DNA from 2 places in the Serratia grimesii genome. Region 2 is predicted to be linked to the other one. Evidence: predicted binding sites of a transcription regulator. Region 2 holds the regulator's gene; the other holds the start of a gene.

Region 1 (5,621 bases), 1.3 Mb from region 2:
TATTAGGCCGGGAAATATAAGGACTGTCCCTGATGAAGACGGTGGGTACACCGAGTTTATTGATATATCAATGCTTAGAACGACGCTACTTTCCCTACGTGAATATGCACTAAAAAATAATGGTGAGCATAGTTTGTTTGTGTCTATTGCTTTTTCCGTTATGTTTGTACACGCTCATCCACTTTTAGACGGAAACGGTCGCACATCCAGGCTTTTTTTTAATATGATGCTAAGAAATACCTTATCCGATTACATCCCGCTCACCGAGTTGTGTTACGCAGCACGTAGTGGGTATGTACTCAGTATACGTGAGGCATTTTTGTTCTCAGAGTGGGATAACATCATCAGATTTTACTGTAAGTGTATTCATCTTCTCTATGACTCATCATTAAGTGATCTAAATAGCATACAGTGAAAAATGTATGCTATTTAGCTAATTTATCGACAAAGGAGCATTTATGTTAACTGAAAAAGATTTGCTTTTGATCAAGACAACAACTATGACGGATACGCAAGTCGGTAAGGGTGACATTTGGACTACCTCTAAGACTTAATTGAAGTTGTATGTTAGGTAATACTTTATCTGACCGTTGATTACAAAGTATGGTGGGGCCCCGCCATACTATAAAAAATAAAAGGCTCCAATATGGAAAAACTTTTGTTTTTGTTTCAGTACTTCAGAGCTTCATCAAATAAAACGGTAAAGCGGCAGTTTGTCTATGTCGTGTTAATTTCCGTTATCACCACGCTGCTTTTTTCAGTGCAACCCGTCATTATGTCATATCTGGTCAATGCCATCGAGATAAAAGAGTACAATTTATCCGTTGCGGTTATTGGTCTTGCCATTAGTTATATTGCGCTGATGAGCATAAAAAAACTATCCTCGGCAGTGAGCTTTATTTTGATAACGTCGTTGCGTAACAACGTTGTCATTAGTCTGACAGATAGTTATTTTAAAAGTTTGTTTACCTCCAATAAAATGACGAAAAATGAGAATACCGGTGATATCACACAGAGGTTGAATCAGGCGGTTGACGAACTGACAACGTTACTGAGAAACATCTCGCACAACTTGCTACCCCCACTCCTGCAATTATTGTTTAGCATTTCAATAATATTGATGTCTGGAGATGTGGTTGTTGCATTGCTCTTCGTGCTTTACTTTATTATTTATCTTTGGACGAAAAGAAAATTTAACCCGCGCATTGTTAATCTGTATTCTGATTTTTATTCTTCCTCAGTGAAAAAATACAGCGTAATCACAGACAGTGTTAAGAATATAGATGCAGTTAGAGTTTGCAACTCTTATGATTTTTTGTTCGGTAGATATAAAAACTTACTCAATTCAATAGAAGCGAAACATGAAGCCTTGCTTAAGGCCGACTTCCGGTTTCTGTTGATTGAGTCTATTTTAAGCGTTCTATTTTTTGGTGCCTCTTTCTTACTCTCCTTTTATCGTGTCATGAGTCAAGATATCACTCTAGGTCACTTTGTTATGGTATCTTCCTACATTATGCTATTGGCTGCTCCCCTTGAGAATATCGGCTCCATGTATACCGCAATGCAAAAATCCATGGTATCGCTTTATAAGTTTGTTACTGATATGGGCACGCCCCCCCGAAATGATCATCCGGTGATGAACAAGGCCCAAGGTAAAAATATCTCTGTGACGCTCTCAAAGGTCCTGTTTTCGTATGAAAAAAATGGAACGAACGCAATAAACAACATGGATTTAACGTTCTCAAATCCAGGTTTCTATACCTTGACCGGCCCAAGCGGAGCCGGGAAAAGTACCCTGGCTAAACTGATTGCTGGTGAGCTCATACCTGACTCAGGCCATATATATATTAATGAAACACCAATAAATGAAATGTCGGATAAGACACGAGCGGAGTTAATGTTTCATGTATCACAAAATGACTATATCTTCATGGATACTCTTCGCTTTAATTTACAAATTGCGAGCCCGCATGCATCGGATGAAAAACTACTCACGGCATTGCAATTGGCTCAATTTAATGATATTCCCTGCGACAGCCCCGCTGAATTGTTAGATTTGCCAATAGGAGATAATGGTATGACCTTGTCAGGTGGGCAACGACAACGCCTGTCATTGGCCAGATTGTTTCTCCGGCAGCCACAAATCATTATTCTCGACGAAATCACCTCGTCACTGGATATTGTAAATGAAAGAGCAGTGCTGAAAAGCATAAAATCGGCCTACCCTTTAGCTATCGTCATCAATATCAGTCACCGGCGTTCAACATTTGATTACTCAGATGAGATAATAGTATTGGATCAGGATGGAATTGTTGAACGAGGTAATTTTGCATCACTTGCTGGAAAAAATGCTTATATTCAATCCATCTTGGAAAAAGGCAACTTGGACATTGCGGGTTAATACCCCGTCCTCACCCCCCGCCGGCCACGGAGACCGCAGGGGGAAATGATGACACTGTTCAGCCGTATCAAGGGCAGGAAAGGCCGCGTTACGGGCACGGTACAACACGCTGCCGATGTGATACCGCCCCGCCCGAACGAGCCCGGCGTGACGGCATGCTGGCGCAAAATAGCCCGCGGGGCAGGGGATGTCGTCCTGACGGCCGTGATCAGTGCAGCGCTGACCTGCCTGGTACTTCTGGTGGGAGGCCTGCTGTTTGGCCTGACAGAGACCGGCAGCGCCGCCGACTGGCTGGCCGTGGTGACCAACAGTATCGTGGCGGCCGGTGCGGTCGGAGCCTTCGCCTCGGATTCAACCGCTGCCCTGACAGAGCTGTGTGAACAACTGACTGCAGTTGAAGGGTACCTGAGACAGAATGAGGCGCTGCGCCACGGGAAACATCAACGTTATCCACAAATTTAGTGGATAACGTGTGTGCAATCGTCGGTAAAAATCAGCGTTTCCGGCAAGCTAAATCATTCGGATAATTATTGAGTTACTTCTTGCCCTGTCAGCATCGCGGTTGCGGGGCTTGCAGGTCTATCTGTTTCGCTTATGATCACTGTGTATTTATACAGCAAAGATATAGAAACGATGACCATTACCAAGCTGTTCAGATTTTCACCAGAAATCACGTTTAAGCTGCCATTTTTCGGTGCGCAATGCCCTGCTGGGTTCCCAAGCCCAGCCGACGATTATATTGAACAATCACTTGATTTAAATGATTTTATTCGTCATCCGGCAGCAACATACTTTATCCGTGCAACGGGGGAATCAATGGTCGATGGCGGGATATTGTCGGGTGACCTGCTGATCGTTGACCGCGCAGAAAAACCTGAACATGACAGCATAGTGATTGCCGCAGTCGACGGGGAATTTACCGTGAAACGTCTGCTACTCACTCTTTGCAGACTTCATACTCCATCATCCTCGTCGCCGGATGCCTGAAAAGCTAGCTTCAATGTGATAATCAAAGGCGGGCAGGCCAATTAGAAAAGATAGGGTAGCTTTAAAAGCTAAAAATGAATCAGGTATAACTAATGTTTCACATTTCTGATGTTGATAAGGGTGACCTTGAGTTAGGGTACCTAATCCAACGAACGCAGAGCGGGCTGCTATTCAAACGAAGGAAGTAAGATGCTTTTGCCAGATGCACGCTATACAAAAACCCTATATCAATCGTCATTTCAAGAATGAGTCGTCAACTGTTTGTTTCTCTGGATGGGCCTAAAGGAGCCGGTAAAACCACACTGTTGGAGGCCATTACGAAAGTACTAAGGGCAGACAACAAGAAGGTGGTCCGACTTTGCGAGAAAAAAAGCGATCCTTACAGAGGGGAAACAATGGCCCTCGTTAATAAGCTCGCCAGAAATCCCAGCCTGGATTTGGAATTGGAGGTTTGTAAGCGCCTTGCTGATAGCCGTGCCTGGATTTCCCAGCAAGTGCTGACTAAACAGCCCCCGGACAGCATTATCCTGATGGATCGTTGGTACCCGTCGGATGCCGCGTTTCGCCGGATGGTTCCATTTTCAGAGATTTTACAACTTAACATTGAGCGAAACGTGCGCACACCAGACCTGCATGTTGGGGTTGTTACTGCGCCTGATATTTCATGGGCGAGGGCCGCGGCCCGACCGCGTGGGCTAAGTAGCACGGTGATTTATAAGCTGGAAGAGCATGTCGCTTGTACCAAGGCGTTCGAGCAAGAAATTGCAAATCACGGCTGGATTTTATGCCGTAATGAAGGAATGATTGAAGACGCAACGATGCAAGTGATTTCCGAGATCTACAGAGTGCTTGGATGATGCACTACGTGCTTGCCATGGGCAGTTTTGTGCCAATAGAGGAAGTTGCTAATCCCCTGGCACACTATTAAACAGTTTGCAGTGCAGCTTATTTATATTCCTCATGTAAAAAGGGCACTAACTGAAAGATATCACTCCGCCTTCCCATGCTATATCTCCATCAATACATACTCATTGATAAAAGGATGCATGAAGATGCTGAGAGGTAAAAGAGCTGTTATTACCGGTGGAGGCGGAGGATTTGGTCAGGCGCTGTGCGTGTGGTTGGCGCGAGAAGGCGTCGAAGTGGATTTTTGCGCGCGGCGGGCTGATGATATTCAAAAAACCTGCAGCATCATCACTGCTGAAGGCGGCATTGCAAAAGGATATATCTGTGATTTAACCCAGCCTGAATCCCTTTCTCAGTTTTCTTCACAGCTGTTAACTTCAGACAAGCCCATAGACATTTTAATCCTCAATGCTGCTCAGTGGTTGTCAGGAACGTTAGACGATCAACCTGACACAGAAATTATCAATACCATCAGTTCAGGCCTGACAGGTTCGATCCTACTGACTCAGGCATTGTTGCCTGGGTTAAGACGTTCAGACAGCGCTGATATCATCTCAATTATATCTGCATGTGGGATTCCGAATTTTACGGATTCAATTGCGCATCCTGCTTTTTTCGCCAGCAAACATGGGCTTAGCGGGTTTACAACTAAACTGTCCCAGCAGTTGTCCGAAGAAAACATACGTGTTACTGGGTTGTACCCACCGGATTTCGAACTTACTGGGTTAGATATATTTGTCGATAATCAATCCAGAATGGGGGAGCATCTGATGAATGGGCGATCGATCTGGGAAACGATTCGTTTTGTGCTGGCTCAACCTCGCAGTTGCCATATAAGTAGCATCTACTTTCAAGGTCCAACGCGCGAAGACCTGAAGGTTAGGGGCTGAATTTGGTGACGTTGAACAGAATAGTCAACGTCCACTTTCGCTCACAGCTGAACAAGGTTCGATCATTTGATGCTGTTCTTCCTTTAAAGGAAGGTGACTGACTCACTCTGCCTCGTAAGGGGGTGTGAATAAGGGGGTGTGAATAACTTCGTGATAATTAACTATGTTTCTATCCGCCGTTCCGCGAGAGCATGTCTTGCTGCGTTTGATGCCCATTCATCGGACTGGTCCAGGTGTTCAATCTCTGACTCTGCTATCGGCGTTACACGGATCAGCGGAACTGAACCGAAAGGCAAATTATCAATCCTACGACCATCACGGCTGAGAATGATCCGGGTCATTGGGTTATAATCGCCCGTAAGAGTGCAAAACAGGATTGCTCCATATTTTTCAACATCGGCAGCGATCTCATGCCCATCGGCAACGAGATCTCCTAA
Region 2 (5,621 bases):
GGCGATGATGCATCACGATCGTGGCTATCAGTGAAGGTAGCACCAGCAGATGATGGATATTATTGCGGTAATAGGTCATCAGGACTGCCTGCTCGCGTGGCAGGATGATGATATCGCCGATATTATCCTTCTCGACCTCAAACTTATTCATGTTCAGCGCGTGATCCAGCAGCTCATCTGGCGTCTGGGTCGGTACGGTGACATCGCTGGCATAAGGCACATTGCGCATCAGTTGCAGATAGCATTCAAGCTGCTCCAGCAACTGCTCACGGGTCAGCGAGCGTTGGCGTGAAGCCAGTAGCGCCGTGGAGCACAAGTTCATGGCGTTAGCCGCGGCGGCATTGTTGATGCGCACCATGATCTTGGCCGCCAGATCGTTAACCGTCGGCGTCAACCAGCTTGGGCGTTGGGATTCGATAGGATCAATCGATTCACGCCATTGAGGCACGTTCTGGTTCAGGTAAGTGGTCAACGGCAGTGGATCACCGAAGTTGACATAACCCTGGCCGAGATTACGCAGCTTGCGCAGACCACGCAGCATCTGCAGCAGGCTCTCTTTTTCCTTGGTCGCGCCACGCAATTCTTTAGCGTAGGTGCCCACCTCCATCACGTGCTCGTAACCGATGTAGATCGGCACCAGTGTGATCGGGCGAGAACCGCCGCGCAGCATTGCCTGAATGGTCATCGACAGAGTGCCGGTCTTCGGTTCCAGCAGACGTCCGGTACGAGAACGACCACCTTCGACAAAGTACTCCACTGAGTAACCACGGCTAAAGAGTTCGCCGAGGTATTCGCGGAACACCGTCGAATACAGTTTGTTGCCTTTGAACGTCCGGCGGATAAAGAAGGCACCCAGGCGGCGGAAGATCGGGCCAGCCGGCCAGAAGTTGAGGTTAATACCGGCGGCAATGTGTGGCGGCACCAGGCCCTGGTGATACAGGACGTAAGAAAGCAGCAGGTAGTCCATGTGGCTGCGGTGGCAGGGCACATAAACGATCTCATGGCCGTCTTGTGCCAACTGACGCACGCGTTCGGCGTTGGTGACGTTGATACCTTGATATAACCGGTTCCAGGTCCAGCTCAACACGCGGTCGGAAAGGCGCACAGTTTCATATGAGAAGTCAGCAGCGATTTCTTCCATCAGCGCAATGGCGTTCTGCTGGGCTTTCTCATGGGAAATTTTCTTGCTGCGCGCTTCGTCTTCGACTGCTTTCTCGATCGCTTTGGACGCCAACAGTTTGTTGAACAGGTCCTGACGGGCCGGCAGGCTTGGGCCAACGGCTGCCAGACGCTGACGCGAGAAGTGCATTCGTGCTACGCGCGCCAGTTTTTGTGCGATGGTTTTGTCCGTGCCGTGTTCCGTCGCCATGCGACGCAGCGAAACGGTGTTGGAGAAACGCACAAAGCTGTCGCGGCCGAGCCACAACACGGCAAAGAACTTCTGTACACCGTTAAGCAGGCGCAGATGCGGCGTGCCATGGCCTTCGCGGCCTGGAGAACGACCAAACATCACTGAAACAGGCAGCATCTGAATATCGAGATCCGGATTACTGCGGTGCAGATCCAGATAGTCGTGAAACAGTTTTACTGACTCTTCTTTCGGTGTGTAGTAGCGGAATACGCGCGGGCCGTCGTGAATAAACACGTGGCTAGGCAGCACGGTACCGTCTATCTCCAGCGGATTGAGGGGATCGGGCAGATCCTGCGCCAGGCACTGGGTGCGTAGCGTCAGTAAATCCGCCTTGGAATTATAAGGTAAAACATACAAAATCGGCCGTGAGGGATCCAACCCTAACTCCGTGACCGGATCTGAAGGGATAACCTTACTTCTTACCAACAATTTGAGTGGTAAATTCAATAGTTTATAATAAATTTTACGCCAACCTGACATAACAACGTGAAGCCTCTTGTTAGCAATGCGCCGCAAGCATACCAGAAACCGGGTAGCAGATCTGTGGTGTTGGAAAACCGAGAGCCGGAAGCATTTCCTGGCCTAGACTCTTTAATTATGACTTACCTCTGTGAAAGGCACTAAAAAACATGGCAAACCAAGCAACCGGCCTGACCCGTATTATTAAAGCCGCCGGCTACTCTTATAAAGGCTTTTCCGCTGCCTGGCAGCATGAAGCTGCATTCCGCCAAGAACTGGTGGCGACCGTGCTGGCTATCATACTGGCGATTTGGCTGGACGTGGGTGCGATAGCACGCATTTTACTGATCGGATCGGTGCTGCTGGTGATGATCGTCGAGATGCTCAACAGCGCGATTGAGGCGATTGTCGATCGGGTGGGTACTGAACATCATGAGCTTTCGGGCCGGTCGAAAGATATGGGGTCGGCGGCAGTTTCACTGGCAATTATTTTGGCACTGTTTGTCTGGGGCTCGGTACTCTGGCAGCACTTTGCCTGAGTGGGGTGGCCCTGTTGCGACATGGGTCGCTAATCCCTGATTTTTATTCATTCTTCGGTTCCCAAGCCGCACTTACCTGTATATACTCACAGCAAGACTGTATAAACAAACAGGGGGCGGAATGAAAGCACTAACTACCAGACAGCAAGAGGTCTATGATCTGATTCGCGATCATATTTCGTCCACTGGCATGCCGCCAACGCGCGCCGAAATCGCCATGCGTCTGGGGTTCCGCTCGCCAAATGCTGCAGAAGAACACCTGAAAGCATTGGCGCGTAAAGGCGTCATCGAGATCGTCTCTGGTGCGTCGCGCGGCATTCGTTTGCTGATGGAAGATGAAGAAGGTTTACCGCTGATTGGCCGCGTGGCCGCTGGTGAGCCGCTGTTGGCGCAACAGCATATCGAAGGGCACTACAAAGTGGATCCTTCCTTATTCAAACCGAGTGCAGATTTCTTGCTGCGGGTTAACGGTATGTCGATGCGTGATATCGGTATTCTCGACGGCGACCTGCTGGCGGTACATAAAACTCAGGACGTACGTAACGGCCAGGTCGTTGTGGCGCGTATTGAAGACGAAGTCACAGTTAAGCGTCTGAAAAAACACGGCAATGTCGTTGAACTGCTGCCAGAAAACAGTGAGTTCCAACCGATTGTGGTTGATCTGCGCCAGCAGAATTTCACCATTGAAGGTCTGGCGGTCGGTGTGATCCGCAATGGCGACTGGGTTTAATCCCCACGCCCGAACATCGTTCTCTGATTTAAATCGCCCCAGCTCTGGGGCGATGTCATTTCTGACTGATTAAAACCGCACTGCCACGGGAACATTTCACTATGCGCCTGATTTCTGCTTTTACCAGCGATACCGATAAAGCCTTGTGGCGTCTTGCGCTACCGATGATCTTTTCCAATATCACTGTGCCACTGCTTGGGTTGGTCGACACAGCGGTCATTGGCCACCTGGATAGTCCGATTTACTTGGGGGGCGTGGCGGTTGGCGCGATGGCCACCAGCTTCCTGTTTATGCTGCTGCTGTTCTTGCGCATGAGTACCACCGGGTTGACGGCACAGGCGTTGGGCGCACAAAACCCGCAGGGATTGGCACGCGCCTTTATGCAACCGCTGTTGCTGGCGGTATTGGCCGGTGTCGCTATCGTGTTGCTACGCCATCCGTTGATCAATACGGCACTGCATATTGTCGGCGGCGATAACGCGGTGCTTGAGCAGGCACGGTTGTTTCTTGAAATCCGTTGGCTGAGCGCGCCAGCGGCATTGGCAAATATGGTGATCTTGGGCTGGTTGCTTGGCGTGCAATACGTGCGGGCGCCGGTCGTTCTGCTGATTGTCGGTAATCTATTAAATATCGTACTGGATATCTGGCTGGTGATGGGGCTGGGGTGGAATGTTCAGGGGGCGGCGACAGCGACGGCTTTGTCTGAATATGCCACGCTGCTGCTGGGGCTATGGCTGTCCTGGCGTGTAATGCGCATACGCGGTATTTCGGTACCCATGTTGCGCCATGCCTGGCGCGGAAACCTCCGGCGTCTGCTCGCGCTGAACCGCGATATTATGTTGCGCTCACTGTTGCTGCAGCTGTGCTTGGCATCGTTGACTATCTTCGGTGCCAGACTTGGCGGTGACGTAGTGGCAGTCAATGCGGTACTGATGAATTTACTGACCTTTACCGCTTATGCGCTTGATGGTTTTGCCTACGCGGTAGAAGCGCACTCTGGTCATGCCTATGGCGCACGCGATGATAGCCAATTGCGCAAGGTGTGGCGGGCTGCTTGCCGACAGGCCTGTTTGGTGGCGCTGGCCTTTGGTGTGGTTTATGCGTTTGCCGGGCAGCAAATCATTGCGGCATTGACCTCGCTGCCAGAACTGCGCGCGATGGCGAGAGACTATCTGCCTTGGCAGGTGGTGCTCCCGCTGGTAGGGGTGTGGTGCTATTTACTGGATGGCATGTTCATTGGTGCAACTCGCGGCGCAGAAATGCGTAACAGCATGGCCGTAGCGGCTGCGGGCTACGGCTTGACGCTGTTAAGCGTGCCTGTCTTGGGCAACCATGGATTATGGTTGGCGCTGGCGGTCTTTCTTGCGCTGCGTGGCATCGCGCTTGGATGGATTTGGCACCGTCACAGGCTGCGCGGCAGCTGGTTTTCAACCGCGCAATGATGTGATTTTCTCACTAAAACATAAAATTCATTTATGTTTTAATTTGTATTTTGTTACATATTATCGCCTGCGAATAATGTCGCATAGGAAGTTGTTTGTTGGCGTTTTTTTCTTATTTTTGATTTAAAAATGGATTTTAATTCTGGTTTTTATTTGTTTGTCGCTATCTGCTTCTATAATTAATCATGTGGCTGGCGAAGTGAACGGGGATTCTCCTCGGCCAGCAGGATCTGAAACTGATTCACCACAGGTTAACGGAGATACTATGAACAAAGATCAAGCCGACGGTAACTGGAAGCAGTTTAAAGGGAAAGTGAAGGAAAAATGGGGCAAGCTGACCGATGACGATCTGACGGTCATCGAAGGGAAACGCGAACAGCTTGTCGGTAAAATCCAAGAGCGTTATGGCTACCAGAAAGAGGCGGCCGAAAAAGAAGTGAAGTCTTGGGAAGATCACAACAAATATCGCTGGTAGAGCGATAGGCAGCAGCAGATTGCGGCCAGAAGCTTGGTGTCTCCCCCCTTGACGCCAAGTCTGCAGACACAGGGAGGTGCCTGCTAACCCCGCTTATTTCTTCTTGATAGCAATGCTATGGTCATGTTCGCCGCAATCATGCTTGCTGTCGCAAGCTTCTACTTCAACGCAGGCGACGCACAGACCGTGTGCTTCCACTACGCTATGACGCAGGACAAAACCCGACTCTTTAGCCAGTTTTTGCAGCGTATCTTCGATCCCTTCAGTCGTGCGTTCTGTCACCTGACCGCAGCGATCACAAATAAACAGCGCGGAAGTATGCATCGGTTGTTCAAAGTGATGACACAGCACGTAGCTGTTGGCTGACTCGACCCGGTGAATGAAGCCTTGTTCCAACAGGAAGTCCAGCGCACGGTAAACCGTTGGCGGTTTGGCTTGGGGTTCAGCGACGCGCAGCAGATCGAGCAGGTCATAAGCGCTGATGGCACCGGGCTGTTGTGCCATCAGGCGTAACACTTCCAGCCGCTGCGGTGTCAGTCGCACATTGCGTTGCTGACAGAGTTGT

The links. The regulator LexA, encoded in region 2, represses DNA repair genes until DNA is damaged. The targets are predictions, from matches to a motif close to TNCTGTATGTACATACAGNA.
Region 1: umuD (translesion error-prone DNA polymerase V autoproteolytic subunit) is a predicted target of LexA. The motif match lies at 3,001-3,020, and genes of this name have one in related genera.

The regions. Positions count from the first base shown of each region.
Region 1 covers NZ_LT883155.1:3,395,645-3,401,265, reverse strand. The annotation lists gene SGBXF1_RS16085 (Fic family protein) at 1-415, shown strand, start outside; gene SGBXF1_RS16080 (ATP-binding cassette domain-containing protein) at 647-2,401, shown strand; gene SGBXF1_RS16075 (hypothetical protein) at 2,549-2,863, shown strand; gene umuD (translesion error-prone DNA polymerase V autoproteolytic subunit) at 3,035-3,388, shown strand; gene SGBXF1_RS16065 (dTMP kinase) at 3,634-4,245, shown strand; gene SGBXF1_RS16060 (SDR family oxidoreductase) at 4,441-5,184, shown strand; gene SGBXF1_RS16055 (hypothetical protein) at 5,346-5,621, opposite strand, start outside.
Region 2 covers NZ_LT883155.1:4,676,917-4,682,537, reverse strand. The annotation lists gene plsB (glycerol-3-phosphate 1-O-acyltransferase PlsB) at 1-1,891, opposite strand, end outside; gene SGBXF1_RS21840 (diacylglycerol kinase) at 2,041-2,409, shown strand; gene lexA (transcriptional repressor LexA) at 2,531-3,139, shown strand; gene dinF (MATE family efflux transporter DinF) at 3,241-4,581, shown strand; gene SGBXF1_RS21825 (CsbD family protein) at 4,847-5,056, shown strand; gene zur (zinc uptake transcriptional repressor Zur) at 5,150-5,621, opposite strand, start outside.